Regions from separate parts of the Ectothiorhodospira variabilis genome, predicted to be linked through region 3. Evidence: predicted binding sites of a transcription regulator. Region 3 holds the regulator's gene; each other region holds the start of a gene.
What was found. The regulator sigma-54, encoded in region 3, starts transcription at its own class of promoters, with help from an activator protein. The targets are predictions, from matches to a motif close to TGGCANGNTNCNTGCTT.
Positions count from the first base shown of each region.

Region 1: a site for sigma-54 is predicted at 1,332-1,348, ahead of glnA (glutamate--ammonia ligase). Genes of this name have one in related genera too.
Region 2: a site for sigma-54 is predicted at 906-922, ahead of LPW30_RS09495 (flavodoxin). Genes of this name have one in related genera too.

Region 1 is NZ_JAJNAO010000001.1:420,996-423,238, forward strand. Features, by position in the region: gene glnA (glutamate--ammonia ligase) at 1-1,237, opposite strand, end outside; gene glyQ (glycine--tRNA ligase subunit alpha) at 1,844-2,243, shown strand, end outside.
Region 2 is NZ_JAJNAO010000007.1:148,746-150,988, reverse strand. Features, by position in the region: partial or broken gene LPW30_RS09500 (glycine/sarcosine N-methyltransferase) at 1-142, opposite strand, end outside; gene LPW30_RS09495 (flavodoxin) at 1,021-1,563, shown strand; gene LPW30_RS09490 (MotA/TolQ/ExbB proton channel family protein) at 1,694-2,243, shown strand, end outside.
Region 3 is NZ_JAJNAO010000002.1:187,312-189,554, reverse strand. Features, by position in the region: gene hpf (ribosome hibernation-promoting factor, HPF/YfiA family) at 1-225, opposite strand, end outside; gene LPW30_RS03505 (RNA polymerase factor sigma-54) at 288-1,787, opposite strand; gene lptB (LPS export ABC transporter ATP-binding protein) at 1,954-2,243, opposite strand, start outside.

The DNA.
Region 1 (2,243 bases), on a different contig from region 3:
CGCAGACCTGCGGGATCTGCTTTTCCTCTTCCGGGGGCAGGTCGTACAGGTTCTTGTCCATGGCTTCGCCCGGGTGGATCTTGTTCTGGATGCCGTCCAGGCCAGCCATCAGCATGGCAGCAAAGGCCAGGTAGGGGTTGGCGGTGGAGTCGGGGAAGCGCACCTCGATGCGGCGGGCCTTGGGGCTGGACACCCACGGAATCCGGATGGAAGCAGAACGGTTGCGGGCGGAGTAGGCCAGCATGACCGGGGCCTCGAAGCCGGGCACCAGACGCTTGTAGCTGTTGGTGGAGGGGTTGGTGAAGGCGTTCAGGGCGCGGGCATGCTTGATGATGCCGCCCACATAGTACAGGGCCGTTTCGGACAGGCCGCCGTACTTGTCGCCGGCGAACAGGTTCTGGCCGTCCTTGGACAGGGACATGTGCACGTGCATGCCGCTGCCGTTGTCACCCACCAGGGGCTTGGGCATGAAGGTGGCGGTCTTGCCGTAGTTGTGGGCCACGTTCTGCACCACATACTTGAGGATCAGTACCTCGTCGGCCTTGCGGGTGAGGGAGGCAGCACCCACGCCGATCTCGCACTGGCCGGCAGTGGCCACTTCGTGGTGGTGCACCTCGGTGGTCAGGCCCATTTCTTCCAGGGCCATGCACATGGCGGAGCGCAGATCCTGCAGGCTGTCCACCGGCGGTACCGGGAAGTAGCCGCCCTTCACGGTGGGGCGGTGGCCGATGTTGCCGTCTTCAAAGACCTTTTCCGAGTTCCAGCTGGCCTCGTCGGAGTCGATCTGGAAGAAGCAGTTCTGGATGGAGGTGCCCCACTTGATGTCGTCGAAGACGAAGAATTCGTTCTCCGGGCCGAACATGCAGCCGTCAGCGATGCCGGTGCTGGCCAGATAGGCCTCGGCGCGCTGAGCCAGGGAGCGGGGGCAGCGGTCATAGCCCTGCATGGTGGTCGGTTCCACCACCTGGCAGCGCAGGTTCAGGGTGGGCTCGTCGAAGAAGGGATCCATGACAGCGCTTTCGGTATCGGGCATGAGGATCATGTCCGATTCGTTGATGCCCTTCCAGCCGGAGATGGAGGAGCCGTCGAACATCTTGCCGCTTTCCAGTACGTCCTCGTCGATGGTGTGGGCGGGGACGGAGACGTGCTGCTCCTTGCCGCGGCTGTCCACGAAACGGAAGTCGACGAATTTCACGTCGTGTTCCTTGATCATGTTGAGTACGTCGCTTGCTGACATGCGTGCTCCTCCAGGGACTTGAATGATTGCCACTTTGAAATGGGTTGCCCACTGATCAGTCGGCAGGGGCGTTGAAAAACGTTCGGTCGGGATGATGCATGGACCGTGCCATGGTGTGAGTGGTCGAAATATGGGCCTGAGCGGGGCGGTCTGCCCGAAATGGGGTCACCGGCCTGCACCAGGATAGTGCATGCCAGGGTAGCATGCCTCATGTTGGGGCGGGACAGTAACCGGCCTTGCACCATACCCGTGGAATCCCGTTCCATGTGGGAGCGGCCCTTGGCCGCGAAGGGCGCATCTGGCATGAGCACCTGGGTTTGGCATCGGGGCAGGCCCTTCCGAGGGGGGTGTTCCTTACGGCGGGACGCCGTGAATACATCCCTGTAGGCTTGATCGCCGCATCCATGCGGCGAACACCCGCCTCCAGGAACACCCCCCTCGGAAGGGCCGGATGGTCATGGGGCTTCGCCTGTGGAAAGACTTCGCGGCCAAGGGCCGCTCCCACGGGACGGCGCTGGTCTGGCTGCTGCCGACGCCGTTATAATGCGACGCCTTGCGTGGCCGGCGGCCCGCATGCCAATCACGAATCACTTCGGGTCGATCTGAATGTCCTCTCAAGACGTCTCAACCTTCCAGGGGCTCATCCTGGCCCTGCAGGACTATTGGGCCCGGCAGGGCTGCGTGCTGCTCCAGCCCTACGACATGGAGATGGGGGCCGGCACCTTCCACTGGGCCACCTTCCTGCGCGCCGTGGGTCCGGAGCCCTGGCGCACCGCCTATGTGCAGCCCTCGCGGCGCCCCACCGACGGACGCTATGGGGAGAACCCCAACCGCCTGCAGCACTATTACCAGTTCCAGGTGCTGCTCAAGCCCTCTCCGCCGGACTTCCAGGAGCTGTATCTGGGCTCGCTCAAGACCATCGGCATCGACCCGCTGGTGCATGACATCCGCTTCGTGGAGGACAACTGGGAGTCGCCCACCCTGGGGGCCTGGGGCCTGGGCTGGG
Region 2 (2,243 bases), on a different contig from region 3:
CGCTCTTGGCGCGACTGTCCCAGTCGATCAGATCATCCCATTTGTCGACGAACGATTCGGTGTATTCCTTCACGTAGTTGTCGGTGTCGCGACGTTCTACCGGCTTCTCGCCAAAATCCTGGTCTGTCATGGTGTTGGACATAGTGATGTTCCCCGCCATTTGAGGTGTTTGATTTGCGTTGCATCGCGCGGCGCTCAGCGCCTCCACGATATCGACCACACCGCCATGACCGGGCCGAACGATTCGACCCTGTCTGCGATGCGTGGCCGGCTTGATGCTTGCCGGCGATGGTGTCCGCCTCCACCATCGAACTCTGTGCTGGCGTGTTGCTGTGTCCTGTAGAAGAGTCGCGACCGCCCGGATCCTGCAATCACCCAAAGGGTGCGGGGGTGCGTCTTCCTTGTGACGGTTACCGCGGCCGGGTCGTGGGGCACGACCGTTTCAATGACCTTCGGGCCAAGTAGCCCGAGTGCGGAAAACCGTGGACGCCTTGTTGGCAGGTGGTCGCCCCACGGGGCGACAAAATAATATGAACTCCGACTACGTTATTGCTCGCGCCAAAGACCTGCCTGGTTGCGGCTGATTACCACACTGCATTGCGTGGCGGTCACCGTATGCACCTTCAAGGTTATGCGCTGATGCATCCTTAGTAGCTTGGGGGACTTTCGCGAAGAATGCAAGTTTGGGCCCTGGGGATTCACTGAATCTTCACGCGAGAGGGCGCGTATCTCGTCACTCATCACGACACCTGCGTGCGCCCTGGAATGCGCTATGTCGCAAACCCCACATTGGGGCAAATGCCCTGTTCTGGTGCGCTACGCCACCCGCCGCGAGGGCGGGGTGGAAGGATTAAATTGTGATCCAAAACATGAGGATACGCGAGTGCTCTGTCTTTTTCCAGCGTTGGCACGGGAATTGCCCCTACTTTCGGCGAGGTCTTACGGGGCAAGGCGCGCCCAAGGCGAGTGCCCGGGCGCAGTATCGCCCCGTCATCCATTCTTTACCAAGAGGGCAATAGTATGGCGCGAATCGGCATTTTTTTCGGTACCACCTCCGGCAATACGCGCAAGGTGGCCAAGATGATCAAGAAGAAGTTCGATGATGAAACCATGGCAAAGCCCCTGAATGTAAACCGGGTTTCGGCTGATGATATTGCAGGCTATGACTATCTGATATTTGGTACTCCTACCATGGGTTCGGGCCAGTTGCCGGGCCTGTCTGCCGATTGCGAAGAGGAGAGTTGGGAGGAATTCATGCCGACGCTGGAAGAGGTGGATTTCTCCGGCAAGACGGTAGCCCTCTATGGCTTGGGCGATCAGGTGGGATACCCGGATGAATTCGTGGATGCGCTGATGGAAATCCATGATGTGGTCACCGATCGAGGGGGGCGCGTGGTGGGTTCGTGGCCAACGGAGGGGTATACCTTCAACAGCTCTCAGGCGGTGGTGGATGGGGCGTTTGTTGGCCTTGTGCTGGACCAGGACAATCAGAGCGATCAGACCGAGGCCCGTCTCGAGCAGTGGCTCAAGCAGATCGCCCCGGATTTCGATCTGCCGGTTTGATCACCCAGGCCGCCCCGGCGCTCTCCGGGGCGGTTTTTTTAGGCCCTATCGTTGATAATGATTAGCAACACCATTAGCATGCTGGTCCTGCGTGCCTGAGGCGCATACTGGTTCCGCGAGGTTTTGCCCCATGAATTCAGAAGATACAGCCCCAACAAGCAGCATCCTCCACGGCCTGCAGTCCGTGATTGACCTGGGTGGTCCGGTGGTGGTCATTTTGCTGGTCATGTCGGTGGTGGCGCTTACCGTCATCTTCGTCAAGATCTGGCAATTCAGTTGGCTGCGTCTGGGGGATCAGCGCAGCCTCGATGAGGCGCTGACGCACTGGCGTCAACACCAGGCTGACAAGGCGCTGGAAGTGCTCGCTCGATCCCGCAGTCCTGCCGCCCGGGTGGTGGAAACAGCTATCCAGGGTCGCCGGGACCCCAATATGCCCGAGCCCCTGATTCGGGAGGAAGTGGGGCGTATCGCTGCTGGCTGGCTGGAAAAACTGCGCAGCCAGTTCCGGGTGCTGGAGGTGATCGGTAGTCTGGCACCGTTACTGGGTCTGCTGGGAACCGTGCTGGGCATGATCGTGGCCTTCCAGCAATTGGAGGCGGCGGGTAACCGGGTGGACCCGGCCATCCTTTCAGGTGGCATCTGGGTGGCTCTGATGACCACCGCCGTGGGCTTGGCCGTGG
Region 3 (2,243 bases):
GTCGATGGCGGCGTACATGTCCGTATGCGTGGCCTCGGCATGGATGCTGTTACCGCTGAGCAACAGGTTGCTCTCGGCCTTTTGCTGCAGCTTCTCCACGGTCAGGATCACATGCACGTCGATGACGTTGTCAAAATGCCGCTCCAGGCGCTCGAACTTCTCGTTGACGTAGTTGCGCAGAGCGTCGGTCAGGTCGACGTGATGACCGGTGAGGTTGATCTGCATGAGATGACTCCTTGGGAATGGATAGGGATGGGTAATGATCAGGACGGCTGCGTGGGTTTGCTTCAAACGAGCCGCTTGCGTTCGTTGGATGGCGGAATGGACATGGCCTCACGGTACTTGGCGACCGTGCGTCGTGCCACATGAATGCCGCGATCCACCAGGACCTGGGCGATCTTGCTGTCACTCATGGGTTTGCCCTGGGGCTCCTCGGCAACCAGCTTGCGGATCATGGCGCGTATCGCGGTGGCTGAACACTCACCGCCGTCGGCCGTGCCCACGTGGCTGGAAAAGAAATACTTGAATTCGTAGATGCCCCGGGGGGTATGCATGAATTTTTGGGTGGTCACCCGGGAGATGGTGGACTCATGCATCTCTAGTTGCTCGGCGATATCGCGCAGCACCAGGGGTTTCATGGCCTCGTCACCGTATTCCAGGAAGGCACGCTGGTGCTCCACGATGGCTGTGCCCACCCGCAGCAGCGTTTCGTTGCGGCTTTGCAGGCTCTTGATGAACCAGCGTGCCTCCTGGAGGCTGTTGCGCATGTAGGTGTTGTCCTGGCTGGAATCGGCGCGGCGCACGAAACTGGCATACAGGGGGTTCACCCGCAAGCGCGGCGCGATTTCCGGGTTGAGCTCCACCTGCCAGCGGCCTTCGCGCTTGCGCACGAACACATCAGGGATGATGTATTCGGGCGAACTGCTGCTGATGAGCCCGCCCGGGCGCGGGTTCAGTGTCTGGATCAGGGCGATCACCTGCTGCAACTCGCCATCATCCAGCCCCAGGCGCCGCTGCACGCCCTTGTAGTCACGCGCACCCAGGGCATCCAGGTGTTCGCGGGCCAGGGCGCGGGCCTCGGCCAGCCAGGGGGTGTCCTCCGGGAACTGAGCCAGTTGCAGGGTCAGGCACTCGGCCAGGTCACGTGCGCCCACGCCCACCGGGTCCAGGTGCTGAACCATGTTCAGTACGGCTTCCACCTCATCCAGTTCCAGGTCCATTTCCCGGTCCGTGGCCAGGGTTGCATGGATCTGCTCGATGGGTTCGGCCAGATAGCCGTCTTCGTTAATGGAATCGATGATGGTCAAGGCAATGGCCCGGTCACGCTCACTCATGGACGACAGGTGCACTTGCCACATGAGGTGTTCATGCAGGCTTTCCGAGGGGCCGGTCTGGTTCTCGAAAAGGTCTCGCCCGTCGTGGTCCGACTGTCCGGCGCTGGAAGGGGGCACATCGTAGATGTCGTCCCAGTTGCTGTCCACCGGTAATTCGTCGGGGATCTGCTCCTGACTGCCGTCGGCGTTGCCTTCCGTCTCGGCGGCGGCCTCCGCTGCTTCTGCTGCCTCGGAGGTTTCGGCCTGCTCCTGCTCGCGAGGCTCCTCGCTGGCGGTCTCCTGATCGGCCTCCGTGCCCTCCACGGCCTCGAGCATGGGGTTGGTTTCCAGGGTCTCCTGGATCTGGGCCTGCAATTCCAGCGTCGAGAGCTGCAGCAGGCGAATGGCCTGCTGCAGCTGGGGGGTCATGGTCAGGTTTTGACCCAGCCGGAGCTGGACGGACGGTTTCAACATAGCACGATGTGCGCCATCGGGCCGGGGCCCGGGTCTTTGATGCCTGATGATGAAGGCGGGGGCAGGCCCCCGGCGTAAATGATGCTTTCAGGGGAGATTATACGGTGTGCCAGCAAAAATGGGACCCATGTCCCGAAAACCGCATGCTGAACGGGGGGGCTTGGCTTCACAGGCGGAAGTTCTCCCCCAGATAGACGCGGCGGACCTGCGGGTCGGCCAGTACGTCTTCCGGCGCGCCCTGGCTGATGATGTGCCCGCCACTGAGGATGTAGGCCCGGTTGCAGATGCCCAGGGTCTCGCGCACGTTGTGGTCGGTGATCAGTACGCCGATGTTCCGTGACGTGAGATGGGTGATGATCCGCTGGATCTCGATCACCGAGATGGGGTCCACGCCGGCGAAGGGTTCGTCCAGAAGGATGAAGGCCGGTTCGGTGGCCAGGGCACGGGCGATCTCCA